DNA from 2 places in the Mesorhizobium sp. P2_E10 genome. Region 1 is predicted to be linked to the other one. Evidence: predicted binding sites of a transcription regulator. Region 1 holds the regulator's gene; the other holds the start of a gene.
What was found. The regulator PhoB, encoded in region 1, activates phosphate uptake and scavenging genes when phosphate is short. The targets are predictions, from matches to a motif close to TGTCATNNANCTGTCAT.
Positions count from the first base shown of each region.

Region 2: a site for PhoB is predicted at 4,665-4,681, ahead of phnC (phosphonate ABC transporter ATP-binding protein). Genes of this name have one in related genera too.

Region 1 covers NZ_JBFUEK010000006.1:260,620-275,568, reverse strand. Annotated here, with positions in the region: gene AC1D0N_RS18520 (CHASE domain-containing protein) at 1-1,111, opposite strand, end outside; gene AC1D0N_RS18515 (ATP-binding cassette domain-containing protein) at 1,295-2,092, opposite strand; gene AC1D0N_RS18510 (sugar ABC transporter permease) at 2,106-3,437, opposite strand; gene xylF (D-xylose ABC transporter substrate-binding protein) at 3,589-4,629, opposite strand; gene AC1D0N_RS18500 (ROK family protein) at 4,902-6,149, shown strand; gene phoB (phosphate regulon transcriptional regulator PhoB) at 6,488-7,177, opposite strand; gene phoU (phosphate signaling complex protein PhoU) at 7,197-7,904, opposite strand; gene pstB (phosphate ABC transporter ATP-binding protein PstB) at 7,946-8,770, opposite strand; gene pstA (phosphate ABC transporter permease PstA) at 8,788-10,104, opposite strand; gene pstC (phosphate ABC transporter permease subunit PstC) at 10,101-11,561, opposite strand; gene AC1D0N_RS18470 (substrate-binding domain-containing protein) at 11,657-12,685, opposite strand; gene AC1D0N_RS18465 (PAS domain-containing protein) at 13,200-14,949, opposite strand, start outside.
Region 2 covers NZ_JBFUEK010000012.1:74,862-89,810, forward strand. Annotated here, with positions in the region: gene AC1D0N_RS25105 (sugar phosphate isomerase/epimerase family protein) at 1-202, shown strand, start outside; gene phnE (phosphonate ABC transporter, permease protein PhnE) at 344-1,711, opposite strand; gene phnE (phosphonate ABC transporter, permease protein PhnE) at 1,714-2,670, opposite strand; gene phnD (phosphonate ABC transporter substrate-binding protein) at 2,726-3,634, opposite strand; gene phnC (phosphonate ABC transporter ATP-binding protein) at 3,735-4,592, opposite strand; gene AC1D0N_RS25130 (DUF1868 domain-containing protein) at 4,731-5,441, opposite strand; gene AC1D0N_RS25135 (DapH/DapD/GlmU-related protein) at 5,884-6,498, opposite strand; gene phnL (phosphonate C-P lyase system protein PhnL) at 6,495-7,202, opposite strand; gene phnK (phosphonate C-P lyase system protein PhnK) at 7,205-7,981, opposite strand; gene AC1D0N_RS25150 (alpha-D-ribose 1-methylphosphonate 5-phosphate C-P-lyase PhnJ) at 7,978-8,871, opposite strand; gene AC1D0N_RS25155 (carbon-phosphorus lyase complex subunit) at 8,868-9,980, opposite strand; gene phnH (phosphonate C-P lyase system protein PhnH) at 9,982-10,593, opposite strand; gene phnG (phosphonate C-P lyase system protein PhnG) at 10,593-11,054, opposite strand; gene phnF (phosphonate metabolism transcriptional regulator PhnF) at 11,173-11,922, shown strand; gene AC1D0N_RS25175 (zinc-binding alcohol dehydrogenase family protein) at 12,207-13,247, opposite strand; gene AC1D0N_RS25180 (ABC transporter permease) at 13,373-14,341, opposite strand; gene AC1D0N_RS25185 (sugar ABC transporter ATP-binding protein) at 14,338-14,949, opposite strand, start outside.

The sequences.
Region 1 (14,949 bases):
TCTGGCGTGCGATCGCCAGCACCCGCGTGATCGAGTTCTTGATGCGATGCTTCATCTCCTGCAGCATCAGATCCTTTTCGAGCAAGCTCTTCTCGGTCGTTTCGTGCAGCAGCGACTTGGCGTCATAGGCCCGCTCCTGATAGCGCGCCACCAGCGCAATTGTGCCTGCCAGCAGCAGGCCGAACAGGCCGAGCATCACCGGAATGGCGCGCGAGGAGGGCTGCGAGAAGGCGCTTGTCGGCCGAAACAGGACGGTCCATGGCCGGCCGGCCACGGTGATCTGGCGCGTCACCAGCAGCCTGTCGCCCAGGGTTGCGACCGGCGGCGTTTCCGATCGGAACAGGAGAGCGCCGGCCTCCGCCTTGCCGTCATAGATTTCGGTATTGACCGGCAGCAGCGGCGTCCGGCTGAGCGCGATCTGGAACAGATCGCGGGCGCGGAAGGCGGCATAGAGTAAACCCGCCGTCGACGATCTCGACGCATTGATGACGTCGGGCGCGGTTTCGACATTGAGCCGCACAAAAACCAGGAAGCCGGTAAAGGTCTGCGCAGCACCCGTGCCCTGGCCGAGCTGGATGAGCCCGCTCGCATGCTGCTGGTCATCGGCCATCGCCTTTTCGATCGCCGCCCGGCGCACCGGTTCGGTGAACATGTCATAACCGATGCTCGACTGGTTGGACGGGTCCAGCGGTTCGAACATGAAGATGGGCGTGCGCCAAGGCTGCGTCGTATCGGGATAGACTGCATGGGCGACGCCATGGTCGTGCAGTATGTCGCGCTCGACCGCCGCCTCGTCACCCGCCTTCGCCAGTCTGAGAAAACCGATGCCGCGCAGGCCGGCGAAATTGGTGTCGACATCGAGCGCGTTGAAGAATGCCTTGAACTCTGCTTGCGAAATGTCGCCATTCCGGGCGTCAAACAGCGCCTGGGTTGAGCGCAGCAGCGACAGATGCAGATCGATGCGGCTCTCGATCCGGTTGAGCGCGTCGTCCGCGGCCGCCTCGAATTTGATCCGCGCCGCCTCCTGCGTGGCGAAATAGGCAAATCCCGCCATCGTCAGGCTGATCAGCGCGACGGCGACAAAGGCGACGATCGGGAAGAACTTCTTCAACGGATGTTGCGGCCCATGGATTCGGGACCTTTATGGCATGTCACCGCGCCAACACAATGGCGAGGACAAACCATCGTGAGAGTTGGCCTATCGATTGCCTATGGTTAGCCGGCTTATCAGATCATGATCCCGAAAAGTGGAAACCGGTTTTCGGAACAGATCATGGCCGAACCAGATAATAGCCTATGCTGCGATCTTCAGCGCGCCAGGCCCGGGAATGGCCCCGGGTGGGCATTTGCCCAGGATAATCATGCCGAGCACCTCGTCCTGGGTCACATCGGTGGTGCGCGCCGTGCCGACGACCTGGCCGTTCTTCATCACGCAGACCCGGTCAGCGAGTTCGAACACGTCATGAATGTCATGGCTGATGAGGAAGATGCCGATGCCGTCGGCCTTGAGCTGCTTGACCAGTTCGCCGACCTGCGCCGTTTCCTGCGGCCCGAGTGCCGCCGTCGGCTCGTCCATGATCAGGATGCGGGCGTTGAACAGGATGGCGCGCGCGATCGCCACCGACTGGCGCTGGCCGCCCGACAGCTTGATCACCGGCTCCTTGAAGCGCTGGAAGCGGGGATTGAGCCGGCCCATCACCTTGCGTGCCTCGGCTTCCATGGCGACATCGTCGAGCGTGCCCCAGCCGGTCATCAGCTCACGGCCGAGGAACAGATTGGCGGCAGCGTCGACATTGTCGGCCAGCGCCAGTGTCTGGTAGATGGTTTCGATGCCGTATTTCTTGGCATCGCGCGGGTTGGAGATCGCAGCCTCCTGACCGTTGACGAAGATCTGGCCCGCATCGCGCTTGTAGGCGCCGGAAAGGATCTTGATCAAGGTCGACTTGCCGGCGCCGTTATGGCCGAGCAGCGCCACGACCTCGCCCGGGAAAAGATCGATGGAGGCATCGTCGACGGCGCGAATGCCGCCGAAGGCGATCGAGATGTTGCGCATGTCGATCAGCGCAGTGCCCGTAGGAGCGGTTTTTTCCATCGTCATTCCTCCCCTAGACGCGCTTGCGGTAGACGGTGTCGAGCCAGACGGCGATGACCAGCACCGCGCCGACGACGATGCTCTGCAGCGGCGAATCGATGCCGAGCAGCACCATGCCGGATTGCAGCGACTGCATCAGCAGCGCGCCGAGCATGGCGCCCATCACCGTTCCGGCGCCGCCGGCCAGCGACGTGCCGCCGATGACGGCGGCGGCGATGACCAGCAGCTCGTCCAGCGTGCCCAACGCATTGGTCGACGCATTGAGGCGGGCCGACGAGATCGCCGCACTGATGGCCGCCAGCACGCCCATGATCATGAACACTTTCATGGTCACCCAGCGCGTGTTGATGCCGGCGAGTTCGGCTGCCTCCGGATTGCCGCCGATAGCAAAGACATAGCGGCCGAAACGCGTGCGCTTGGTAATGAAGGTCATGCTGATGCCGACAGTCACCGCCATCAGCACCGGTATAGCGATGCCGTGCGCGATAAACAGCCCGCCTTCGGGAAGAGTGATGCCGTTCTGCTGCGCATACTGGCGCACGATGCCGATTGGCCATGGATAGGAATTGGCGATCCAGACGGCGCCGAGGATGGCCGCGCAAGCGACCACGCCAAGCAAGGTCTCGGCCCAGACGGGGCGCAGCGGAAAGCTGAACCGCTTGCGCTGCGAGCGGCCGTTGAGCAGCGCGAAGGCAACCGCCGCACAAGCGACCACGCCGACGATCCAGCTGGCGGTGGCGCCGATCGAGCCGCGCGGTCCGCCGCCCATCAGCTGAAAAGTGGCATCGAGCGGCGCGACCGTGCGCCCGCTGGTGATCAGCCATGCCATGCCGCGCCAGACCAGCAGGCCGCCCAGCGTCACGATGAAGGCCGGAACCTCCATATAGGCGATGATGAAGCCCTGGAACGCGCCGATCAGCAGACCAAGCACCACGCCGACGGCCAGCGCGATGATCCAGAGCCAGGGATTTCCAAGCTGGAAGCCGATGACGCGAATGAGGAATTCGGCCTGCGCCACGCCCATGATCATACCGATCACGCCTTCGACGGAGCCGACCGAAAGGTCGATGTTGCGCATGACGATGACCAGCACCATGCCGGTCGCCATGATCGCGACCGAGGAGGTCTGCACCGACAGGTTCCACAGATTGCGCGGCGTCAGGAAAAGCCCGCCCGACAGGATATGGATGCCGACCCAGATGACCAGCAGCGCGCCGACCATGCCGAGCATGCGCGTGTCGAGCTCGGTAGCCCTGAGGAACCGCCCGACGGCGCTGAGTTCGGATGCACGCGCCCGGTCCGCGGCAGTGCTGGCGACCGGCTGATTAGAGGTCGTGTCGGTCATGCTATCCTCCCACCGGTTTGCCGTCTGGCGCGGATGCCGGAAACATGGATGCTATTTGCTTTCCGCGGTCATTTGAAGCGGAAAGCCCCTTGAGAAACGCCGCGGCTTTTGGGCCGCGGCGCCGAGATTTGGAACCGATAGCGGTCCGGTTTTAGTTGCAGGCCGCAACGCTGCCGGCAGTGACGCCGGCGCAGACTTCGTCCTTCTTGATCCAGCCGGCGTCGATGACGACGTTGAGGTTGTCCTTGGTTATGGCAACCGGGGTCAGGAACAGCGACTTGACGGTGTTGCCGCCAGGCGTGGTGAAGTCCTTGGCGCCGGCAATGTCGCCGGTCTTCTTGCCGTCGGCGAGCTGCGAAGCGATCTCGGCGGCGTTCTTGCCGAGTTCGCGCGCGTCCTTCCACACCGACACGGTCTGCGTGCCGAGTGCGATGCGGTTCAGCGCGGCGTGGTCGCCGTCCTGGCCCGACACCGGTACGGTTCCGGCCAAGCCCTGCGCCGTCAGCGCGGCGACAACGCCGCCGGCGGTGCCGTCATTAGCTGCAACCACCGCATCGACCTTGTTGTCGTTGGCGGTCAGGAACTGTTCCATGTTCTTCTGGGCGTTGGCAGGCAGCCAGCCGTCCGTATAGGCCTCACCGACATTCTTGATCTTGCCGCCGTCGATGGCTTCCTTCAGCACTTCCATCGAGCCGGCGAACAGGAAATCGGCATTCGGATCGGCACCCGAGCCCTTGATGAAGACGTAGTTGCCTTCCGGCTTGGCCTTGAACACTTCGCGGGCCTGCATGCGGCCGACTTCCTTGTTGTCGAAGGTCAGGTAGAAGACATCCTTGTTCTCGATCAGACGGTCATAGCCGACGACCGGAATGCCTTCGTCCAGCGCCTTCTGCACCGCCGGGCCGATGGCCGATGCATCCTGCGCAAGGATGATCAGCGCGTTGGCGCCCTGCGAAATCAGGCTCTCGACATCGGTAAGCTGCTTGCCGGGATTGGACTGCGCGTCGGCGGAGATGTACTTGTCGCCGGCGGCCTCGATCGCCGTCTTCATCGCCGCTTCATCGGTCTTCCAACGCTCTTCCTGGAAGTTCGACCACGAAACGCCAATGACCTTGTCCTTCGCCTGTGCGACCGACGCCAGCGTCAGCGACATGGCGACACCCGCCAGGATGGCGGCTGTGAATCTTTTCATTGTATCCTCCCTGCGCCGCGTGCGGCGCGACCAAACTGGCCCGAAGGCCGGCACAAAGGCTCTATTTTTTCGAGCCTCGAAAAAATACTGATCCAACGCCGGAGCGCTGTCAACATCGATTCTGATGGATTTTGATGTGTCACTGACTTTTTTTCGAGACTCGCAATAAATAATGACAGGCCTGCCGGCTTCTGCCAATATTTGGCTGGTGTCACCGACTGCCTTCAATATCATGAGAGGCCGCGGGGACGACCGGGAGGAAAGCAAGAAAGATGTCGGTTGGAATCCGCCACGACGATTTGCGCCGCCGCAACCGGGCGATGGTGCTTTCGGCCGTGCGCCGCGCCGGCCAGCCGTCGCGGACCGAGATCGCCGCGACCACCGGCCTCAGCCACTCCACCATATCGGCGATCTCCGCCGACCTGATCGGGGAAGGCATCCTGGCCGAGAGCAAGGCCAGCGAGCCGGTTTCGCTGAAACGCGGTCGGCCGCAAGTCGGTCTCGGACTCAATCCGGAAGCCGCCGCTGTGATGACCGTGGTGCTGTCGCTGAATTTCCTTTCCGTCGCTGTCATCGACTACGCCGGCCAGGTGGTGGCCGAAGAGCAGCGCCGGCTGGACACGCTGACCATGCCGCGCGACGAACTGATCGGCGAATGTGTCGCCATAGTCAGGCGTCGGCTCGAGGATCCCGACCTCGACACCCACAGCGTTGCCCGCATTGCTATGGGCATCCAAGGCATCACCGATTCGCACGCCCGCGCCATGCTGTGGTCGCCGATCACGCCGCAGACCGACATCGCCTTCGCCGACATACTGGAAGGCGAATTCGGCATTCCGGCCACCATGGAAAACGACTGCAACATGATGGCGGTGGCGCTGCAGTGGCGCGATCCGGTCCGCTACCACGACGATTTCATCGCCATCCTTTTGTCGCACGGCATCGGCATGGGACTGGTGCTGAAGGGCGAGCTGTTCACCGGCACCCATTCATCGGGCGGCGAGTTCGGCCACATGATCCATCGCCCGGGCGGGGCGCTGTGCCGTTGCGGGCGGCGCGGCTGCGTCGAGGCCTATGCCGGCAACTACGCCATCTGGCGCAACGCCAGGCAATTGGGCGAGGACGCCGAGCCGGTCGCCGATGTCAGCGACGCCGACATGCGGGCGCTCGCCGTCGCGGCACGCGAGAAAGACGGGCCGGAGCGCGAGGCCTACCGCAAGGCCGGCGAAGCGCTCGGCTTCGGCCTCGGCAGTCTTTTTGCGCTGATCGATCCCGCGCCGGTCGCCATGGTCGGCGTCAGCGCCGCCGCCTTCGACCTGATCGAACCGGCGCTGCGCGAGGCCATCGCCCAGACCGCCGGCGGCCAGCACTCGAAATCGATCTCCTTCGACACCGAACCGAACGAATTGCCGCTGATCCGCGAAGGCTGCGCCATGCGGGCACTGAGCTTCGTCGACCAGGAGATCTTCGCGCCGGGCGGGCAGGCACGGGCTGGCGCTATCGGGAAAGACGTGGCCTGAGGACGACGTCAATCATTGATGCCGCAGATTGTCGCCGACTTTGGAGATTGGCCGAAGCCGTCCCAACGTCGTCATCCCAGGGCGAAGCAGGAGCGAAGCTCCGTCGCGGAGACCCTGGGATCCATGCCGTGAAATCGGTCAAAGAATTCAACGGGGCAGAATTCTGCACAGTAGCAACGCCTTGAGGTCGCGGCATGGATCCTTGGGTCTGCGCCGCGTCGCTACGCTCCTTGCTTCGCCCAAGGATGACGAAGCCATGAGCGGGCTGAGCCAATCATCGACGCGTGAGGTCCGGGAGTGGACGCATTCAACCAATAAACGCTTCCGCGCCGAGGGACCTAGTCTTCGCGGATCGCGTAGCCCGCCCCGCGGATGGTGCGGATGACGTCGGGCATGCGGCCATTGTTGACCGCCTTGCGCAGCCGCCCGACATGGACGTCGACCGTGCGCTCGTCGATATAGATCGTCTCGCCCCAGACATTGTCGAGCAACTGGCTGCGCGAGAACACCCGGCCGGGATGCCGCATCATGAACTCGAGCAGCCGGAATTCTGTCGGCCCGAGCCGGATCTCGCTCTTCTTGCGATAGACCCGGTGCGATTCGCGGTCGAGCACTATGTCGCCGACCTTGAGCACACTGGACAGGACTTCCGGCTTGGCGCGGCGCAGCAGCGCCTTGACCCTGGCCATGAATTCCGGCGTCGAGAACGGCTTGACCAGATAATCGTCGGCGCCGGTCGACAGGCCGCGCACGCGGTCGCTCTCTTCGCCGCGCGCGGTCAGCATGATGATCGGCAGCCGCTCGGTTTCGGGCCGCATCCTCAGGCGCCGGCACAGCTCGATGCCGGAAACCGACGGCACCATCCAGTCCAGCACCAGCAGGTCGGGCACGTTTTCCTGCAAGCGGATTTCGGCCTCGTCGCCGCGCGTCACCACCTCGACCTGGTAACCTTCGGATTCGAGATTGTAGCGGAGGAGCACGCCTAGCGGCTCCTCGTCCTCCACCACCATGATGCGTGGCGCGATCATCGACTGGTCACCTTTGTCGTCATGCCGCCGGCGCGGACATCGCCGTCTCGTCCTGCTTCGGACGATTGGCGGGCAATTGCGAGCCGGTCAAAACATAATATGCATTTTCGGCGATGTTGGTCACATGGTCGCCGATGCGTTCGAGGTTCTTGGCGCAGAACAACAGATGCGTGCAGGCGGTGATGTTGCGCGGGTCTTCCATCATGTAGGTCAAAAGCTCGCGGAACACCGAGGTGTATTTGACGTCGATGCGCTCGTCGTCGTTTCTGAGCTTGGCGAGCGCTGCCGCATCGGCGGCGGCGTATTCCTCGACCACCCCTTGCACCTGGATGAGCACCAGTTGGGCCATCGCATCGATGGAATGCGACAGGTCGCGCGGCGTGACGCTGAGGCCGACGGTGCCGACGCGCTTGGCGATGTTCTTGGCCAGGTCGCCGATGCGCTCGAGGTCGCCGGCCATGCGGATCGAGCCGACCACTGCGCGCAAATCGTTGGCCATCGGCTGGCGCTTGGCGATCAGCGTGATGGCGCGGTCGTCCAGCTCGCGCTGGCGCGCATCCATGATGGCGTCGTCGGAGACGACGCGCTGCGCCAGGGCGTTGTCCGAATTGAGCAGCGCCTTGGTCGAGCCGCTGACCATCGAGCCGGCGAGATCGCCCATGTCGCGGATCAGCTTGCTGATCTGCCCCAACTCTTCATCGAAAGATGCGACGGTATGTTCACCCATGATCCTCGTCCTCGTGCCTGAAACTTCGCTGCCGGAACCGCTCAGCCGAACCGGCCTGTGATGTAGTCCTGGGTGCGCTTGTCGTCGGGATTGGTGAACATCTTGTCGGTGGCGCCCTCCTCGACGAGATAGCCGAGATGGAACATCGCCGTGCGCTGCGACACGCGCGCCGCCTGCTGCATCGAGTGGGTGACGATGACGATCGTGTAGTTCTGGCGCAGTTCGTCGATCAGTTCCTCGACACGGGCGGTGGCGATCGGATCGAGCGCCGAGCAGGGCTCGTCCATCAGGATCACCTCGGGCGACACGGCAATGGCGCGCGCGATGCACAGACGCTGCTGCTGGCCGCCGGAAAGGCCGGTGCCGGGCTCCTGCAAGCGATCCTTGACCTCGTTCCAGATCGCCGCCTTCTTCAGGCTCGACTCGACGATCTGATCCATGTCGGCCTTGCGCTTGGCCAGTCCGTGGATGCGCGGGCCGTAGGCGACGTTCTCGTAGATCGACTTCGGGAACGGATTGGGCTTCTGGAACACCATGCCGACGCGCGCCCTGAGCTCGACGACGTCGATGCTCTTGTCGTAGATATCCTCTTCGTCCAGCGTGATCTTGCCGGTCACCCGCGCCGAATCGATGGTGTCGTTCATGCGGTTGAGGCAGCGCAGGAAGGTCGACTTGCCGCAGCCCGACGGGCCGATCAGCGCCGTCACCTGGTTGAGGCGCACGTCGAGATTGACGTCGAACAACGCCTGCTTCTCGCCGTAGAACACGCCGACCTTGTCGCCGCGCATCTTGATCACTTCGTTCGACTTGGCGTTCATTTTATCGCCCACAGCGTTTTCAAGGGACTGTTCGGTCATGATGTTCATACCAAAATGCCTTTTTTCTACCAGCGCCGCTCGAACCGGCGCCGAAGCACGATCGCGGTGATGTTCATGGCCATGAGGAAGACCAGCAGGATGATGATGGCGCCGGACATGCGTTCGACGAAGGCGCGTTCGGCCTCGTTCGCCCACAGGTAGATCTGCACCGGCAGCGCCGTCGCCGGATCGAAAGGTGTCTTCGGATAGTCGGCAACGAAGGCGACCATACCGATCAAGAGCAGCGGCGCGGTTTCGCCGAGCGCGCGCGCCAGGCCGATGATGGTGCCGGTGAGAATGCCGGGGGCGGCTAGCGGCAGTATATGCTGGAACACCATCTGCATCTTGGAAGCGCCAAGACCAAGCGCTGCCGCGCGGATCGACGGCGGCACGGCGGCCAGTGCCGCGCGCGTCGCGATGATGATCGTCGGCAGCGTCATCAGCGTCAGCACCAGGCCGCCGACGAAAGCGGCCGAGCGCGGCATGCCGAGGAAGTTGATGAAGACGGCAAGGCCGAGAAGGCCGAAGACGATCGACGGCACCGCGGCCAGATTGTTGATGTTGACCTCGATCAGGTCGGTGAACCGGTTCTTCTTGGCGAATTCCTCCAGATAGATGGAGGCGGCGACGCCGATCGGCAGCGCCAGCAAAAGCACGATCACCATCATGTAGAGCGAGCCGATGATCGCCACGCCCATGCCGGATGTTTCCGGACGGCTGGAAGCTCCGTAGGTGAACAGGCCGGTGTTGAAGTGCTCGGCCATCACGCCGTCCGCCTTCAGCTTGTTCATCCAGGCGATCTGCTGGTCGGAAACCTTGCGGCGCGCTTCCTCGACGCCGAGGTCGATCTGGCCCTTGAAGGCCGAGTCGAGATTGGCGGCAGCCAGGATGTTGACGTCACGCGTCGTGCCGATGACCGACGGATCGGCGGCGACGATGTCGCGCAGCTGGACGCGCGCGCCTTCGGACAGGAAGCCCTTGAGCTGCTTGATCGCCGGCTTGTCGTCGGGAGAAATGCCGAGCTTGGCGATCAGCGCGTATTCGGCGAGCTTGGGATAGTTCGCCTTGATCAGCACGTTCGGATCGGTGGCGCGCTTGTTGCCGGGATCGATCACCTTCGCGTCGAAGTTGACCGGCAGCGACACCGTCGTCTGCCAGAAGGCGGTGTAGCCCTTCGAGACGATGGTGACGAGGATGATGGCCAGGAAGGCGAGGCCGACGGAAATCGCCAGCATGCCATAGATGCGGAAGCGGCGTTCGGCGGCATAGCGGGCCTTGAGGCCGATGTCGCGGCGCGGATGAGCGGCGGCCCGGACCATCGTGTCCATGGGAATGTCGGTCATTCGTACTGCTCCCGGTATTTGCGCACGATGTAGAGCGCGACGATATTCATCACCAGCGTCAGCGCGAACAGCGTCAGGCCGAGCGCGAAGGCGACCAGCGTCTGCGGTGAATTGAACTCGAGATCGCCGGTGAGCTGGTTGACGATCTTGACGGTGATGGTCGTCATCGCCTCGAACGGGTTGATGGTCAGATTGGCGGCGACGCCAGCCGCCAGCACGACGATCATCGTCTCGCCGATGGCGCGCGAAGCGGTCAACAGGATGGCGCCGACGATGCCGGGAAGTGCCGCCGGCAGGATGACGCGCTTGATCGTCTCGGAGCGGGTCGCGCCGAGGCCGAGCGAGCCGTCGCGCATGGCGCGCGGCACCGCGGTGATGATGTCATCGGACAGCGAAGACACGACCGGGATCAGCATGACGCCCATGACCAGGCCGGCGGTGAAGATACTCTGGCCCTGGATGAAGGGCGAACCGCCGGTCAGCGCCGCGGAGAGATCGCGCAGGAAAGGCCCGAGCGTGACCACCGCGAAGATGCCGTAGACGATGGTCGGTATGCCGGCGAGCAGCTCCAGCGCCGGCTTGACCACAGAGCGCAGCCGGGGCGTTGCATATTCGGCCATGTAGACCGCCGACATCAGCCCGATCGGCACCGCGACAACGAGCGCGACCGCTGCGATATAGAGCGTGCCGGCAAGCAGCGGGATCAGGCCGAACTGGCCCTGGCTGCCGCCCGAACCGGCAGCGGAAAAACGCGGATCCCAGACCGTGCCGAAGAAGAAACTCGCCGGCGACACGCTTTCGAAAAAGGTGATCGTCTGGAACAGCATGGAGAGCACGATGCCAACCGTGGTCAGGATGGCGATGGTGGAGGCGGCAAGCAGCCCCCACAGCATCAGCCTCTCGACATTGTTGCGCGCCCTGGCGCGCGGCGCGATCTGCCTCAGCGCATAGAAGGCGCCGGCGATCGACAAGGCGAAGGTGATAATTGCGCCAAACAGGCCGAGCCGGTTCTGCACGGCGTTCGCCTCGACGGCGATCGGGATCATGTAGTCCTGCGTGTCGGTCGCCAGCGCCACGCCCTTGGCGGCGAGCATCGGCTGCAGTTCGGCGAAAGTGGCTGGCAGTGCGGTGTTCGCGTCGAGCTGGCGCAAGCCCTTGGCGAGGCTCTTTACCAGGCTGACGTCCAGCGCCTCGCTGGCAACCTTGCTGTCGGCGGTCCGCTCGGGCAAGGCGGCGTGAATGTGACGGTCGAGATAGACCGAAGAGCCGACGTTCCAGACGGCGAGCAGCAAAAGGGCGGGCAGAACGGCGAGCAGGAAGGCCCACCAGCCGTGATAGTGGGCGCGCGAATGCGGCTTCACCGTGCCATTGTCCTGAGCGGAAGCACGCTGCCGGCCGATAAAGAACGCAACCAGGCCTATGGCAACGATAATGGCGAGTACGAGCAAGGACGACATCACCCACCCCAAGGAAAATTCAAAGCGCCGCCGCCATTGCGGCAGGCGACGAAACCAGGGCGCGGACTTGGCCCGCGCCCTGGTTCGGTAGCTGATTACATCGTCTTCCCGGCGGCGAATGCGTCACGCTGGGCCTGACGCTCTGCGTCGGGAGCCGCAACGAGGCCGTATTCGGCGAGCGGGCTTTCCGGGCCGACCATCTGGTCGTCAAGGAAGAACTCGACATATTCCTTGAGGCCGGGAACGACGCCGAGATGCGCCTTCTTCACGTAGAAGAACAGCGGGCGCGACACCGGATACTCGCCGCTGGCGATGGTCGCGGTCGAAGGCACGATGCCCTTGACGGTCGCAACCTTCAGCTTGTCGGCGTTGTTTTCGTAGAAGGCGAGGCCGAACACGCCGACGCCGGTCTTGTTGGAGTCGATGCGGGCGAGCGTCTCGGTATAGTCGCCGTCGATATCGATAGCCTTGCCGTCCTTGCGGATGGCGATGCAGGTCTTGCCGACTTCCTTGTCGTCGCTGATGCCGGTCGCCTTGATGGCGGCCTTGTCGCAGCCGGCGTCGAGAAGCTTGGTCTCGAACACTTCACGCGTGCCGTGCTTTTCACCCGGAATGTAGGCGGCGATGTCCCAGTCGGGCAGCTTCGGGTTGACCTGGCTCCACTTGGTGTTCGGATTGTCGACCAGCTTGCCGTCGACGACCAGCTTGGCGGCCAGCGCCTTGTAGATGTCGGCGGGAACCAGCGCCCAGTCCGGGCCCTTGATGTCGGTGGCGAAGACGATGCCGTCATAACCGATGCGGACTTCCTGGATTTCCTTCACGCCGGCGTCGGCGCAGGACTTGACCTCGTCCGGCTTGATCGGGCGCGAGGAGTTGGCGATATCGATCGTGTCTTCGCCGACGCCCTTGCAGAATTCCTTGATGCCGGCGCCGCTGCCGCCGGACTCGACCACCGGGGTCTTGAAGTTGGTAAAGGTTTCGCCGAACTGCTCGGCGACAATCTTGGCATAGGGTAGCACGGTCGACGACCCGGCGACCTGGATCTGGTCGCGCGCGGCGGCGAAGCCGGACGACGCGGCCAGCGCAAGCGCCGCGGCCGACGCCGTGAGGAGGAATTTCTTCATGTGGCCTGCTCCTGTTCGGAAGATGGTCTCTCGGCGCCAGTGTCTGTCGGCGCCCGCTGAGGCCAATAGCCCCCGATTATTACAGTCGCATGACAGTTTCGTGTCAGCCCGGTAACGTCGAACGGGAGTGCCGAAAATGGCGGCCGGCCAGCCTTGGCAATGTGGTCGCGGTTTGCTGCCGAAATCAGGGACTTGCGCGATTCCGGCCGGCTTCTTCCTCAGCGGCAAGCGCAGGGAAAGAAAAGCCGGGCGGGAGCGCGTTGCCTGTGGCCAGAGCGTGTCTTGGCCAAGCCATCACCGAAAACAGGGTCCGTTGGGGTAGAATTGACGCTGTTTCTTGCCGGCGGTCGCTTGCTCCCGCCCGTAACTGGTGCGGATTTCTATGCGATCATTGTCCCGGCTGCGGACTTGTTTTGGTATGGTGCGATCGCACCATAGTGTTTCGCGCAAGGAGCGGCGCCGAATCTTCGGCGATCTTTCTCCGCTGCTGGCGAAACCGGCCTCGATGGCGCGCCTATCCTGCGCTGCGCTGGACTTCTGAGCCTGTGCCGACCCAGCGCTCGACCTTTTCAAGCAGCGCCCTTGGGCTGATCGGCTTGGGCAGATAATCGTCCATGCCGGCTTCCAGGCAACGTTCGCGATCGCCTTTCAGCGCGTGCGCTGTGACGCCGACGATCGGAATATGCGTGCCCGACTCCTCTTCCAGCCGGCGAATGGCGGCCGTCGCTTCGAGCCCGCTCATCTCCGGCATCGAGACATCCATCAGGATCATGCGCGGATTGAGCCTGCCGAAGGCGTCGAGCGCCTTGCGGCCGTTGCCGACGATTTCGAAACTGTAGCCGGTTTCGCCGATGATCTGGGTGAACACCATCTGGTTCACTTCATTGTCCTCGGCAACCAGGATGTCGAGCCTGCGTTCATCCCCGGCCGTCCGGGCGCGGGCGCGAACCGGCGGTGGCTGCAGCAAGGCCCGCTCCGATGCGGCGAGTGGCTGCTTTGCCGAAGACGGCTGCAAAATGCCGGAACCACGGCTTGCCGCCGGCAGCACACCGTCGCCTGTCGTGTGGTGGTGGTGACGCTGGATGGTGGCGACCAGCGTTTCCAAAAGCACCGAGGACCGCGCCGGCTTGATCAGCTGCGCATCGATGCCGAGATCGCGATAGCTGGTGTTGGCGAGCGACTGGTCGACCGATGTCAGCATGATGATCGGCGTATCGGCCAGACCTGCGGTGTTGCGCACGATGCGCGCCATTTCGGCGCCGCTCATTCCCGGCATCTGGTAATCGAGCACGACGCAGTCGACCGGCACGCCATAGGCAGCGGCGGCAACGAGCACCTTCAACCCTTCGGCGCCGCTTTCGGCCGCGCAGGAATCGAACGTCCATGACGCCATCTGCTCGCTCAGGATCGACCGGTTGACGGCATTGTCGTCGACGATCAGCACCCGGGCGCCGGTCACGTCGACCGGCATGATCCGCCGCCCGGTCTGTTCCCCGGCCCTCGGCAATGTCACGGTGAACCAGAAGGTCGAGCCCTTGCCTTCGGCGCTCTCGACGCCGATCTCGCCGCCCATCAGCTCGACCAGGCGCGAGGTGATGGCGAGCCCGAGCCCGGTGCCTTCGTGGCGTCTGGTCGACGAGGTATCGACCTGGCTGAATTTTTCGAAGACCAGCTTCAGCTTCTCCTCCGGAATGCCGATGCCGGTATCGGTGACCGAGATGGTGAGCTTTGTTCCCATCGCCACCTTTTGCCCGGTCACGTCGACCAGCACGTGGCCTTCGTCGGTGAACTTCACCGCATTGCCGACCAGATTGGTGACGATCTGCCGGATGCGGCCGACATCGCCGATGAACAGGCTTTCCAGGCCGGGCTCGATGCGCACGATGAGCTCGAGGTCCTTCTCCTTGGCGCGTGTCGACACCAGCGTCGCCACATCCTCGATCGCTTCGGGGAGGTTGAAGGGCGCCGGGTCGAGCACCAGCTGGCCGGCGTCGATCTTGGAGAAGTCCAAGATATCGTTGATGATGGTCAAAAGCGCGTTGCCCGACTTGACGATGATGTCGGTAAACGTCTTCTGCTTCGGGTCGAGATCGGATTTGGCCAGAAGTTCGGCCATGCCGAGCACGCCGTTCATCGGCGTGCGGATCTCGTGGCTCATATTGGCCAGGAATTCCGACTTGGCACGGTCGGCAAGCACGGCGCGCTGGCGCGCCTCGCGCAATTCGGCCTCGCGCAGCTTCAGCTCGGTGATGTCGGTGGTCGAC
Region 2 (14,949 bases), on a different contig from region 1:
CGGCAACATTCCGTGGAACGAAACGTTCTCGGCCATCCGCAAGAGTGGCTATGACGACTGGCTGACGATCGAGGCGTTCGGACGGTCGCTCAAGGATTTGGCGGCGGCGACCAAGGTGTGGCGCGATTTTGCTGAGACGCCGGAGGCGGTTTATCGGGAGGGGTACAAGCATATCAGGGATGGGTGGAAGAGGGCGGCTTAGGCGCCCTGCGCCTGGTTCATTTTCTTTTTGCGTTCGCAACGGTTGCCAGGCGGTTCCCCACTCCGTCGAGCGAAGCTCGACGGAGTGGGGGTCGACCCTTAGGCGCCGGCGAGACGATGCCTGCGCTTCTGCGTCACAAGGCTACCCCTGCTCAGCCTGGATCCTGTTGTAGTCATGGATCGTCCGGCTCAACCTCCGGCGCAGGAAATTCGAAATGTTGTCGAAGACGAAGACGACGAGCAGGATCAGCAGCACCATGTAGAAGACGTTGGCCCAGTTGGAATTGGTGCGCATCGCTTCCCAGAGTTTCAGGCCGATGCCACCGGCGCCAACGGCGCCGATGATCGTGGCGCCCCTGGTGTTGGATTCCCACTGGTAGAGCGTCTGGCTGATGAAGACGGGGATCACTTCCGGCAGCACCCCGTAGCGTTGCACCAAAAGACCGTTGGCGCCGGTCGACTGGATGCCCTCGCGCGGCTTGTCGTCGATGTTTTCGAGCGCCTCCGAATAGGTTTTTCCCAACGTGCCGATCTCGGTGAAGAAGATCGCGGCACTGCCGGCCAACGGGCCGGGGCCGAAGGCACGGGTGAAGAACAGCGCCCAGATCAGCATGTCGACCGAGCGCATGAAGTCGAAGAAGCGCTTGAGCCCCTGGCTGAGCAGTCCGCTCGGCGTGATGTTGCGGGCGGCGAAGAAGGCGAGCGGGAAGGCGACGATGCCGCCCAGAAGCGTGCCGAGAAACGCCATGACTATGGTCTGAAACAGCTTTGTCCAGACGTCGCCATGCTGCCACTGGGCATTGTTCCAGATGTTGTCGCCGGCCAGTGCAAGGTTCGAGGTGCCCGGCTTGAGTTCTGGCCCGGACCAGATCAGCGAGATCACTTCACCGGCCGATTTGCCGAAGAAGGGCGAGCGGGTGTCGAATACGAAGTTCGCCCAGCCAAGGAAGCGTTTGCGAACCTTGACGCGATCGACGGTCACGCGCACCTCGCCGGCAAAGCCCATCTTGGCGACGACCTCGTCGTAATGCGCGGTGATCCAGTCGGGCACCTCGCCAGAAATCACCGGCTTGCCGCCAGTCAGCGACACCGGGACCGTCTGGCCATTGGCAACAATCGTGGCTTGGGTCTTGTCGAAGGTGACGGATTTCGCCGCGCCGTCGATCAGGACGGTGAAGGAGCCATCCGCGTTGGTGACCACCCAGTCCGGCTTGGGATTCTCGCCAAGGGCGGAGAAGCGCGGGTACTTTGGCGTGATCTGAGGCTGGTCGAGACGGAATTCAGGCTGCAGATCATAGCTGATCCACTGCGTCAGGAAGAGCGGCAGGCGCTCCCAGTGCGATTCCTTCAGCACTTGCGGCAGGCTGAAGAACCACAAGGCATAGACGAGATAGAGCAGGATGCCGGCGAACAGAAACAGCGGGCCGAAGCGCTTGTACAAGGGCCGTTGGAACACTTGCGGGAAGCGTTGCTCGATCGACAGCATCTCGTCGGCGGTCATCGTGGCCATGGTTAGGCCCCCATCATGAAGGCCTGCTCGCCGACCAGCTTGCGGCGCAGCCAGGCGGAGAACTGATCGACGATGAAGATGGTAGTGAACAGCAGCAGCACCAGCGCCAGCGTCTTGGCGCCGAAGCCGCGCGAGATCGAGAGCTTCAACTCCTCGCCGATGCCGCCGCCGCCGACGGCGCCGATGATGGTCGAGATGCGCACGTTGATCTCGATCCGAAGCAGCGTATAGGACATGAAATTGGGCAGCACCTGCGGCAACGCGGCGAAACGCACGCGCTCGAACCAGTTGGCGCCGACCGCCCTCAGGCCCTCCTCGGCGCGCATGTCGACGTTCTCATTGATCTCGTAGAACAGCTTGCCGAGCGCGCCGATCGAATGCAGGCCGATGGCGATGATGGCGGCGACCGGGCCGACCGAGACGATGGCCGCGAACAGGCCTGCGATGACAATCTCCGGGAAGGCGCGCAGCAATTCCATGAAGCGCTTGACGACGAGCCTGAGCGCCGGGCTCGGCGTCAGATTGCGCGCCGCGATGAAGGAGAACGGCACTGCAAAGATGAAGCCGATGAAGGTCGCGACCAATGCCGTGTTGACCGTGGTCAGCATCAGCTCGAAATATTCGGGGATGTAGAAGCCGCCCCAGACATAGACGCGTCCGAGCGGAAAATTGAATTCCTGGGTGCCGGTATCATGCGGCGAGGCGACGTCGAACAGCGCCCGCCAGACATCGTACCAGTCCTTGGGGATGAGCCAGCTGAGGAAGTCCAGTATGTGCGGCAGCCGGTCGAAGAAGTGGCCGGCATTGGCCTCGTCGGCGAACCACATGGTGCCGAGCATGGCGACCAGCAGCAGGCCGATGCCGATGGCGGTGTAAAGCCGGCGCAAGGACGTCTGGCGCCGCCATGCGTCAGCGGTCCGGCGGGTCGCGTCTGAATGGATTGTTGCTGAGATGGTCATGACCGGAACATGCAAAAAGGGCGGCGCTGGATGCGCCGCCCTTCCTGAATTGCCGTCAACCGCCGATCGCGGCTTTGCGGGCTTCGACGATGACGTTGTAGAAGTCCGGCTTCACCGGCACGTAGCCGGTGAAATCGCCGCCTTCGACGCCTTCGAAGCAAGCCTTGTCCTTCTTCGGCAGATCGGTGAAGAAGTTGGCGAGTTTGGTGGTCATCTCAGTGCCGAGCTCGGTGCGAACGACCAGCGGGCCGTTCGGGATCAGGCCGGAACGCCAGACTTCGACGAAGTCGTTGGGGTCGACGGCGCCCTTGGCGACTTCCTTGTGGAAGGTGCCGGAGGTGTAGCCGTTCTTGAAGTCGCCGATGCCCGAGGAATCGTCCACCGCCACGTCGACCTTGCCGTCGCGGACGGCGAGGATGTTGTTCTCATGGCCGCCATTGAACTGCGTGGAGGCGAAGAAGGCTTCGTTCGAGGCGCCGGTGTCCTTCGGGATCTGGGTCAGTGGGATCAGGTAGCCCGAGGTCGAGTCCGGATCGGCGTAGCCGAGCTTCTTGCCCTTGGCCGACTTGATGTCGGTGATGCCGGACGTCTTGAGCGCCAGGCCGATCGAATAATAGCCGGTGGCGCCGTCGGTCTGCTGGGTGGTGAGGATGGGGGTGACCGCCTTCGGGTCCTTGAGAGCGATACTGGCGTAGCCGGAAGCACCAAGCTCGGCGAAATCGAGCGTGCCGCCAAGCAAGCCCTGGATGACGCCATCATAGTCGGCGGCCGGGAACAGCGACACTTTTTCGAAGCCGAATTCGGTCTTCAGATGATCGGCGAGGCACTGGTAGTTTCGCAACCGGTCGGTTTCGTTCTCGCCGCCAAGGATGCCGACGCGGAATTCCTTGATATCGGCGGCGTGGGCGGCGCTGGCCGCGATGGCAAACAACGAAACGGCGCCAAAAACCATCTTCCTGAACATTTGATGTCTCTCCTGTTGATCCCGGCGTCGCGCCGGATGCGTTCGAATTTTGACAGGTGCCTTTGACGCAGGCTGGCGATCCCGGTCGCTCTTTGTTGGATTAGTAGCCAGAAAAGGCTGGCTCGAGCGGTCCGGCGGATGCGGCGATTTTTTGCTTGATGATGACGCTGGTCGAGGTGATGGCCTCGGAGATTTCGCCGCCATTGCTGTCGGCGCCGTAGACCACGCGCACCGCCTCGCGGTTGAGGTCCTCCGGCGGACCGTCGAACACGACCTTGCCAGCGGCCATGCCGATGATGCGGTTGCAATAGCTGCGCGCCGTATCCAGCGTGTGCAGATTGGTGATGACGGTGATGCCTTCGCGCAGATTGATGTCCTGCAGCGAATCCATCACCACCTTGGCGTTGAGCGGATCGAGCGAGGCGATCGGTTCGTCGGCGAGGATCACCTTCGGCTGCTGCATCATGGCGCGGGCGATGGCGACGCGCTGCTGCTGGCCACCGGAAAGCGTGCCGGCCGGCTGCAGCGCGGTGCGGGCGATGTCGAGGCGTTCAAGGGCGGCGACGGCCTCGGCGCACTCGGCGCGGGAGAACATGCCGAAAAGGTTGGTCATGGTCGAGCGGTGATTGAGCTTGCCGAGCAGCACGTTCGTCAGCACATCGAGGCGCGGCACCAGGTTGAACTGCTGGAAAATCATGGCGCAGTCGCGCTGCCAGCGCCGCAGCGGCGAACCGCGCAGGCTGGAAACCTCGGCGCCGTCAAAAAAAATCGACCCCTGGCTGGGGTCGATGAGACGGTTGATCATGCGAAGAAGGGTCGATTTGCCGGCGCCCGAACGACCGATAATGCCGACCATCTGACCCGGCGGGATCGACAGGGCGACCGCGCTGACGGCGGTGTTCTTGCCAAATCGGCGGGTAACGCCGCGGATTTCAAGCGTGGCTGAGCTTGCTGACATGGGGGGCACGTTCCAGTCCAGTCGCAGTTGAAGGTCTGTTAACCCTCGCTAGCGCAGCGCCGTGAACCTGCGGTGTCGGATTGATGTCAGTTTTGTTACCGCCCACAGACGTGGCGTCAGGCGATCGATCCGCAGCGGTCAGCCCAGGATCAGCAGCTCCTCGAAATGCCTCATGTCGCTGAAGCTGCAGAATGCCGGCGGCCTGAGCTCGATCACCGGCGCCTGCCTGGTGAAGAGCGAGAGGCAGTCATCGAACAGGTCCTGCCATGCGGCCGCCCTGTCGTCGGCGAGGCGGCGGATCTGGTAGGCGAAGGTGATGTGGAAGACGTAAGCGTCGTGATCGGGGTGGCGGTAACCGAACGGCACCGACAGCGCATCGCGCCAGGCGCGCATGATGGCCTTGTCTTCGTCCGTTGCGCCGGCAACGGTCAGGCCGGTCGGCACGACCTCAACGACCTTGACCTTGAACGCGCCCTTTCCGTCGAACCCATTCAGGCGCTCCAGGCAAAGGCGGGTCATGTCGTCGATGCTGGTGTCGAGGGGCACATCCTGCGGCCAGTAGGGAAGCCGGCGGCGATGTTCGATGATGCCCTGGAACAGCGTCATGTGCAGGCTGGAGACAGGGGTGAAGGCCAGCCGGTCGGCGTCCGGCATCGCGCGCATCTTGCTGCGCACGGCAAGTACGACAGCCTCGGACGGCGATCCGCTGATCAGATGGCTGACGACGGTGTTGCCAGGCTCGGTCAGGAAATTGCCCGACGTGTCGTAGCGCGTGCCAAGATGCGCCGGGACGGTCGGATTGGAGCCGGCAAAGAATCCGGCAAGCGAGGGTCTGATGGTGTCGAGCATAGCGATCTCCTTGGGGGAGATGGCCTCCTGTCTGAGTCCTGTGTCAGGGGTGTGAAGGCCGGATCGATCACCTGACAGACGGATCGTCCAATCTGTTAGCAGTTGAAGCAGCCCATGTTACTAGCGACAAACAATACGAAGAGGATTACGAGCCCAGCCGCTAATAGAGCCAATCCAAAGAGCGTCGCCACGATCACCGCACCGGGACCAGCTTCTCTCCGCCGGTAGATACCGCGCACCACGATCAAAAGCCCAAGCGCGACCAGCGTAATTCCGATGCAGAGAACCACTAACAAAAATTGCTGACCGTTGCCCATAGGCTATGACTAGTCGGCATCTATTGCTGGGACATTAAGCCCTTTCGAAAATATTCGTGTTGTTACACGCGCTATCTTTCAATGGTAATTTGTTGAAGCACGAAACGGCCGTGAATGTCGCTTGATCAGCTATACTTCTCCAGGAAAGCCTCAGCCTCAAGCGAGCGAAAATCGTCGAGGGCGGCGCGCAGCCTTGCATGGTCCCAGTCCCACCAGGCGAGCGCCTGGTAGCGTTCGGCGGTGCGGCGATCGAAGCGTTCGCGGATCGGTTTTGCCGGCACGCCGCCGACGATGGTGTAGGGGGCGACATCCCTCGACACCACCGCACCGGCGCCGACCGCCGCGCCATCGCCAACGGTGACGCCGGGCAGGATGGTCGAGCCGTGACCGAGCCAGGTGTCGTGGCCGATGGTGACGCGCTTGGCACGCCGCTGGGCGAAGAATTCGCTCTCATGCTCAGCGTCGTCCCAATAGTCGGAGGCGCGGTAGGTGAAGTGATGCAGCGTCGGCCGCCAGGTCGGATGGTTGGTGGCGTTGATGCGCACGCTGGCCGCGATATTGGAGAATTTGCCGATTGTCGTGCACCAGACGGCGCAGTCCTGCATCATGTAGGAATAGTCGCCAAGGATGCTTTCCGAAACCCGGCTGCGGTCGGCGATCTCGGTCCAGCGGCCGAGGGTCGAATTCTCGACTTGCGCCGTCGCGTGGACCAGCGGCGCTTCCGACAATTTCCTAGTCATGCGGCGATTTTTCCGGCAGCGAAACTGGTCACGTCGATGATGCGGTCGGCCACCGCTTCGCGCACGTCGTGGTCATGGAAAATGCCGAGCAGAGCGACGCCCGCCGCCTTCTTGGCGGCGATGAGTTCGATCACGACGTCGCGGTTCCTGGCGTCGAGCGAAGCGGTCGGCTCATCGAGCAGCAGGATCGGATGTTCGGTGATGAAGCCGCGCGCGATGTTGACGCGCTGCTGCTCTCCGCCGGAAAACGTCGCCGGCGGCAGTGCCCAGAGTTTTTCGGGCAGGTTGAGCTGCGCCAGCAGCGCGCGTGCCTTGCCTCTCGCTGCCTCGCGCTCCTCGCCGTGCTCAACCAGCGGTTCGGCGACGACATCGAGGGCGGAGACGCGCGGCACGGTGCGCAGGAACTGGCTGACATAGCCGATCGTTTGCCGGCGCACCGCAAGCACGGTGCGCGGGCTGGCGGTGGCGAGATCGATGAGTCCGGCATCGTGCTGGACGATGATCTGGCCCTCGTCGACGGCATAGTTGCCGTAGAGCATTTTCAGGATCGAGCTCTTGCCGGCGCCGGAGGGGCCGCCGAGCACGGCGCATTCGCCGGCCCGGATCGAAAACGAGACGCCGGCGACGACAGGCAGTTTGATGCCGTCGCGCAGATGCATGGTGAAGCTTTTTGCGACATCGGAGACAACGAGAGGGGTCGGCATCGTCACACCTGCAAGATCGAGGAAACGAGCAATTGGGTGTAGGGCGCGCGCGGATCGTCGAGGACGCGGTCGGTGAGGCCGCTTTCGACGACGCGCCCGTCCTTCATCACCATCATGCGCTGCGACAAAAGCCGCGCCACGGCGAGGTCGTGGGTGACGACGATGGCGGCGAGACCGAGATCGGTGACGAGGCCGCGCAAGAGATCCAGCAGGCGCGCCTGTACCGAAACGTCGAGGCCGCCGGTCGGCTCGTCCATGAACACAAGGCGCGGCCCGGTGACGAGGTTGCGGGCGATCTGCAGGCGCTGGCGCATGCCGCCCGAAAAGGCGCGGGGTTCGTCGTCGATGCGATCCTCGTCGATCTCGACGCGCGACAGCCAGTCGACCGCGGTAGCGCGGATCTTGCCATAGTGGCGGTCGCCGACCGCCATCAGCCGCTCGCCGACATTGGCGCCGGCCGAAACCGTCATGCGCAGCCCATCCGCCGGATTCTGATGGACAAAGCCCCAGTCGGTGCGCATCAAGAAACGGCGCTCGGCCTCGCTCATGCGGTAGAGTTCGCGGAACTGGCCGTCGCGCATGCGGTAGCTGGCGGTGCCGGAAGAGGGCAGCAGCCGCGTCGACAGGCAGTTGAGCAACGTCGTCTTGCCGGAGCCGGATTCGCCGACCACGGCCAGCACCTCGCCCGGCCAGAGGTCGAAGGTGACGTTCTCGCAGCCGACGCGCGAGCCGTAGAATTTGGACAGCGCGGAAACGCGCAACAGCGGTTCGTCGGTCACTGCGCCGGCTCCATCATCTCGGGTGTGAGGTGACCGCGATGGCCTTCTTCGCGCCGCTTCTCGCAATGGTCTGTGTCGGAGCAGACGAACATGTGGCCGCCATGGTCGTCGAGAATGACCTCGTCGAGATAGACGTTTTCGGCGGCGCACAGCGCGCAGGGCTGGTCGAAGGTCTGCACCTCGAAAGGGTGATCCTCGAAGTCGAGGCTGACGACATCGGTGAAGGGCGGCAGCGCGTAGATACGCTTTTCGCGGCCGGCGCCAAACAATTGCAAAGCCGGCGACTGGTGCATCTTGGGATTGTCGAATTTCGGCGTCGGCGACGGGTCCATCACATAGCGCCCCTCGACCTTGACCGGATAGGCATAGGTGGTGGCGATGCGGCCGTGTCTGGCGATGTCCTCGTAGAGCTTCACATGCATCAGGCCATATTCTTCCAGCGCATGCATTTTGCGCGTTTCGGTCTCGCGCGGCTCGAGGAAGCGCAGCGGCTCGGGGATCGGCACTTGATAGACCAGCACCTGGCCGGCGCTGAGTGGATGTTCGGGGATGCGGTGGCGGGTCTGGATAATGGTGGCGCTGGCGGTGTCGGTGGTCACAGCGACATTGGCGACCTTCCTGAAGAAGGCGCGGATCGAAACAGCGTTGGTGGTGTCATCGGCACCCTGGTCGATGACCTTCAGCACGTCGTCGGGGCCGATGATCGAAGCGGTGACCTGGACGCCCCCGGTGCCCCAGCCATAAGGCATCGGCATCTCGCGCGAGGCGAACGGCACCTGATAGCCGGGGATGGCGATGCCCTTGAGGATCGCCCGGCGGATCATCCGTTTGGTCTGTTCATCGAGATAGGCGAAGTTGTAGGCGGCGATGTCGGTCGGTTGCGTGCTCATTCCGCTGCCTCCTTCTTTTCGTCCATCATGCCGGGGTTTTCACGTGCCTCGTACTCGGCGCGCATGCGACGCACGAGGTCGAGTTCGGCCTGGAAGTCGACATAGTGGGGCAGCTTCAAATGCTCGACGAAGCCGGTCGCCTGGACATTGTCGGAATGCGAGATAACGAACTCTTCGTCCTGGGCTGCCGCGACGACATCCTCGCCGAGTTCGGTTGCGCGAAGCGCGCGGTCGCAGAGCGCCATGGCCATCGCCTTGCGCTCGCTCTGGCCGAAGACGAGGCCATAGCCGCGGGTGAATTGCGGCGGCGCCTTGGCCGAGCCTTTGAACTGGTTGACCATCTGGCACTCGGTGACGCGGACGCTGCCGAGCGGCACCGCGAAGGGCAGTTCCGGCACGTCGAGCTCCAGTTCGACCTCGCCGATGCGGATCTCACCGACAAAGGGATGGTTGCGGGCATAGCCGCGCTGGGTGGAATAGCCGAGCGCCAGCAAAAAACCCTCGTCGCCGCGCGACAGCGCCTGCAGGCGGATGTCGCGCGCCATCGGGAACTCCAGCGGCTCGCGGGTGATGTCGCCGGGGACATGGTCCTGCGGCATGTCGCCATCCGGCTCGATCAGGCCCTCGCGGGCGAGGATCGCCGAGACGCGCGGCATGGCTTCCGCCTCGCCGGCGCGCTGCAGCGGCTCATCGACATCGGCGCCTGCGGCCAGTTCGGGATCGAGCAGCCGGTGGGTGTAGTCGAAGGTGGGCCCAAGCAGCTGGCCGCCGGGCAGGTCCTTGTAGGTCGCCGACACGCGCCGCTCGACCAGCATCGTGGCGGTGTCGATGGCCCTGGTGTAGCCGAAGCGCGGCAGCGTGGTGCGATAGGCGCGTACGAGAAAGATGGCCTCGATCATATCGCCGCGCGCCTGGACGATGGCGAGCGCCGCCAACTCCCGGTCGTAGAGCGAGCCTTCGCTCATCACCCGGTCGACGCCAAGCGCCAGTTGCTCGACGATCTGGTCGAGGCGAAGTGCGGGTACCGAACGATCGCCGCGCCGGCGATCGGCAAGCAGTCTGTGGGCGTTGGCGATGGCCGCTTCGCCACCTTTTACCGCGACATACATGCTACGCCTCCATCGTCTTGATGCGCGTGGTGCGCGGCAGGCAGGCGATGCCGTCCGGCGTGGCCAGGACGAGGTCAACGCCGCGTGGAAAACGCTGATTGTTCTGCTTCCATTGTTCGACGAAATGGCGTGGTATCTGCGCCGGTGCGATGGTCGCCGTCGTCTCAATGCCGGGGCCTGCGAGCAGAAGCGAAGTGCCCGAGATGAGATCGCTCACCTGCAGGATCAGCGTGGTGGAGCGGTCGGGATAGTCCTGGGAGCCTTGCGAAAAACCGTCGAGCGACATCATCTCGGCCGGTGCCGAAATCAACGCGAAATGCGCGTCGGCCGGCGTGTTGGCCACGGGCGCGCCTGAGTGGAAGCCGAGCCAGGATTTGACCGCCGCGGCGGCCTGCAAGGCAGGATCGAGCCAGAGCGGCGTGTCGTTGTCGCACAGCGCCAGCGCGATGGCGCCGGCGGTGGCCGACAATGGCGCCGGCGGGCGGGCAAAGGCCGGCAAGGGCTGCACTGTGCCCGGCCGCGCCATCGCATCCATCACGGCACGGAACACGGTCTGCGCATTGAACACCGGATCGGCGAAGCCGCCATCGATCGACTGGGTTGCAATGTCCATCAGTCTTCTCCGCGCACCATGGTGAAGAAATCCACCTTCGTTGCCGCCGTCTCGGCGCGGCGTTTTTCGCGCGCTTCGCTTAGAGCCGCCTGTAGCGGGGCGATGAGTTTGGTCTGAACATTGTCGCGGTGGGCAGAATCCTGCCAGAGCGCATCGGCGATGGCCGCGAGCCTCGCCTTCTGCTTGTCACGGCCGAGCGCGTAGCAATGGCCGACCTGTCCGGAGGCCAGCCGCACCGTGGCGCGGGTGACGGTGGCTTCACCAACATTGAAGGGGGCGCCACCGCCGCCGATGCGGCCGCGTACGGTGACCAGGCCGGTCTCGGGACCGCGCAAAAGTTCGGCTTCCGCGGGCAGACCGGCCGCGTTCCAGAGGCGGACGATGTCATCGCCGCTTGCCTGCGCCAGCGTTGCCATGACGGCTTTGCGCTCAGCCTGATCGCGCGCTTCCTGTCCTCGCATGGCCGCTGCTCCTGTTCGTGCATATTTGTCTAGTGATATAGACATCTATACAAATTATATCTATTATCTAACGCCTGTCCATGACGGGTGGATGACAGGGCGAAAGATCGGGGTGCAAATGGTCGGGCAGCAAATGGCTGATAGCATCGAGCGGCGCAGCGGCGTCTCGTTGTGGCGGCAGATCGCCGACCAGATCCTGCATTCGATCGCCTTGGGCGATTTTGCCGAGAATGCCGCGCTGCCGCCGGAAGTGGCGCTGGCCGAACGCTACGGTGTCAACCGCCACACGGTGCGCAGCGCCATATCAGCCCTGGTGCAGGACGGCGTGCTCAGGGCAGAGCAGGGGCGTGGCACCTTCGTGCTGTCGCGCAAGCGGCTGTCCTATCCGATCGGCGCGCGCACCCGCTTTTCGGAAGGCCTGCAGGGGCAGGCATCGGAGCGGCATATCGTGCTGCTCGCCTCATCGGTCGAGCCGGCGAGCCAGCGTGTCGCCGAGGGGCTTGGGCTGGCCAAGGGCGCCCAGGTGATCAGGTTGGAGACACGCGGCGAGGCCGACGGCCGGCCGGTGTCACGGGCGACCACCTGGTTTGACGCCAAACGCTTTGCCGGCATCGATGCCGCGATGGCGGAGACCGGTTCGATCACTGTGTCGCTGGCCCGCTTCGGCATAGACGACTATCTCCGGCAATCGACCGTTCTGTCGGCGCGCCACGCCGATGCGGCCGATCTTGCCGACCTCGACCTGCAGCCGGGCGCCATCGTGCTGGTCACGGTGGCCGTCAACGTCACGCCCAACGGAAAGCCGATCCAATTTTCCGAGTCTCGCTTTCCAGCCGAGCGGGTGGAGCTGAAGCTGTCGGCGCTTTGAGTGTGCCGGCCTTAGTCTGATATCAGACCATCTCGGTCGCGGTCATTTGTCAGGGACTTGGCGTTTGAGGACCGTCTTCCCCCACTCCGTCTCGGCTTCGCCGAGCCCCCTCTCCCCCCTCCGGAGGGAGAGGAAGGGAGCCCTCGTGGCGGAGGGAGAAGGAGGAAGTGATTGAGAGAGCGTTGGCTGCAATAGGCTCGCGCCATTCCTCTACCCCGTCGATCGGGGGAGAGGTGGCTCGGCGAAGCCGTGACGGAGTGGGGGTCGACCTGCGCGGGGCGTCGTCAGTTCAAGCCGCCTGCCATGTTATGACCCACCTCGATCACGGCCTTGATCAGGCCGGATTTCTCATGCGCCCAGCGGGCAAGATCGCGCGGCGTATCGCCGAGCGTCGTGCGATGGGTGACGAGCTTGGCGAGCGGCACCGCGCCGTTGCGGATCGAGGCGGCGACATGGTCGAAGTCGGCGCGCAGCGCGTTGCGGCTGCCGACCAGCGTCATCTCGCGCTTGTGGAATTCAGGGTCGGAAAAGGTGATGTCGTCCTTGACCACGCTGACCAGCACCAGCGTCCCGCCATGCGCGACATGGGCAAAGGCAGACTGCACAGACTGGGTGTTGCCGGTGGCGTCGAAAACCACGTCGAACCCTTCGCCGCCGGTTGCCTCTCGCACCAGATCGGCCGCAGAACCCTGCGAAGCATCGAGCGTCGAAAAGCCGAGCTCACTTGCGGCAAAGCTGAGCCTTTCGCTGCTCATGTCGAGCAGGGTCACGTCAAGCCCGGCAATGCGGGCAAACAGCGCCGTGCCGAGCCCGATCGGCCCGGCGCCGATGACCAGCGCGCGGGCGCCTGGTACAGCCCGCGCGCGGCGCACGGCATGAGCGCCGATGGCCAGGAACTCGACGGCAGCGGCATCGGCCAGGGACAGGCCGTTTGCCGGATAAAGATTTTGCGCCGGCACCAGGATCTGCTCGGCCATGGCGCCGTCGCGATGCACGCCGAGCACCTCGATGCTGACGCAGCAATTCGGCTTGCCTTGGCGGCAGGCGATGCATTTTCCGCAGGCGAGATAGGGGTTGATGATCACCGGTTCGCCGATGGCGAGTTCGACGCCTTCGCCGGTTGTGATCACGGTGCCCGAGACCTCATGGCCCATGATGCGTGGATAGGCGAGGAACGGATGCTTGCCCTCGAAGATGTGAAAATCGGTACCGCAGATGCCGACATGGCTGACCGCGACCAGCGCCCAGCCTGAGGGCGGTGCACCAGGTGCGGGGCGATCTTCCACAACAAGGTCGCCGGGCGAGCGGCAGACAACGGCTTTCATGCTTCAATCCAGTCGGGTTCTTTGTTTGACGCAATTCCTAGGGAGAACCGCTTCTCACTTTCCTGGAACTGATGAAATCGCCGGCCCTTCGGCCAGGCCGGGCCGGCGATCAATTTCGGTGGTGACTATTTGCCGCCGCGGCGGCGCAGGCCGTCGAAGTAGACGATGACAATGATCAGCACGCCGGTGATGATGCGCTGCCAGAAGGCGTTGACGTTCAAAAGGTTGGCGCCGTTGTTGATGGTGGCAAGGATGAAGGCGCCGAGCAGCGGGCCGTGCACCGAGCCGACAGCGCCGAACAGTGAGGTGCCGCCGATGACCGAGGAGGCGATCGCCTGCAGTTCCCAGCCCTCGGCCTGGGTAGGGTTGCCGATACCAATGCGCGAGGCCAGCAGCACGCCGACAAAGGCGGCGCACAGGCCCGACAGCGTGTAGGCCATGTAGATCGTGCGCTGGACATTGACGCCCGACAGGCGCGAGGCCTCGGCGTTGGAACCGACCGAGAAAAGATAGCGGCCCCAGCGGCTGTGGTGGAGGAAGATATAGGCCGGGATGCCGACCATGATCACCATCCAGAACAGATTGGGGACACCGAGGAAGGAGTTGCGCGAGAACTCCTGGAAGGCGTCGTTGTTGATCGAGATCGAGTTGCCGTTGGTCATCAACAGGCCGATGCCGCGCAATGAGGTGAGCGTCGCCAGCGTGATGATGAAGGGCGGCAGTCCCATCTTGACGATGCCGAAGCCGTGGAACAGGCCGATGCCGACGCCGACCAGCAAGGTGATGAGAATGGCGAGGATGACCGGCACGCCGGCATTGATCAGCATGGCGGCGATGACGGTTGCAAAGCCGACCACCGCGCCAACGGACAGGTCGATGCCGCCGGTGATGATGACGAAGGTCTGACCCACCGCAAGGATGGCGATCATCGAGCCCTGGCGCAAAAGGTTCGAGATGTTGTTGCCCGAGGCAAAGCTCTGCGTCGACACCGACAGGATGACCCACAACAGGACCAGCAGCGCCAGCAGCGTCAGCCCGAACAGGGCATTGTAATTGCGTTTCGGTTTTTCGACTGCTGCTGCTTCGGTGCTCATGTCTGTCCTCCCAGCTTTTCTTGTTTCTCGGCGAGCGCCTGCGTGAGAATTTCTTCGTGGTCGGCGGTGCGGAACCCGTGCGTGGCGACCAGCTTGCCACGCCTGAAGACGTGCAGCGTGTCGGAGAGTTCATAGACCTCCGGCAAATAGGACGAGATCAGGATGATGCCGGCACCCCTGGACAGCAGCGCGCCGAACAGGCGGTAAATCTCCGCCTTGGTGCCGACATCGACGCCGACCGTCGGCTCGTCGAAGATGAACAGCTTGGCGCCGTGCGCCAGCCATTTGCCGATGACGATCTTCTGCTGGTTACCGCCGGACAGGCTGGAGGCGAGCGCGCTGCGCGTAGGTGTCTTGATCCTGAGATCGGCAATCTGGCGATCGGCCTCGGCCTTCTCCTTCGCGCCGGAAATCAGCATGTTCTTGGAGATGCGTTTGTAGATCGGCAGATTGAGGTTGAGGCCGACAGGCAAATTGAGGCAAAGGCCCTGGTCGCGGCGGCTTTCCGGCGCCAGCGCCATGCCAAGCTTGATCGCATCGTGCTCGGAGTTGACCTGGACCGGCTTGCCTTCCCACAGGATCTGGCCGGCCGACTTGCGATGGCGGCC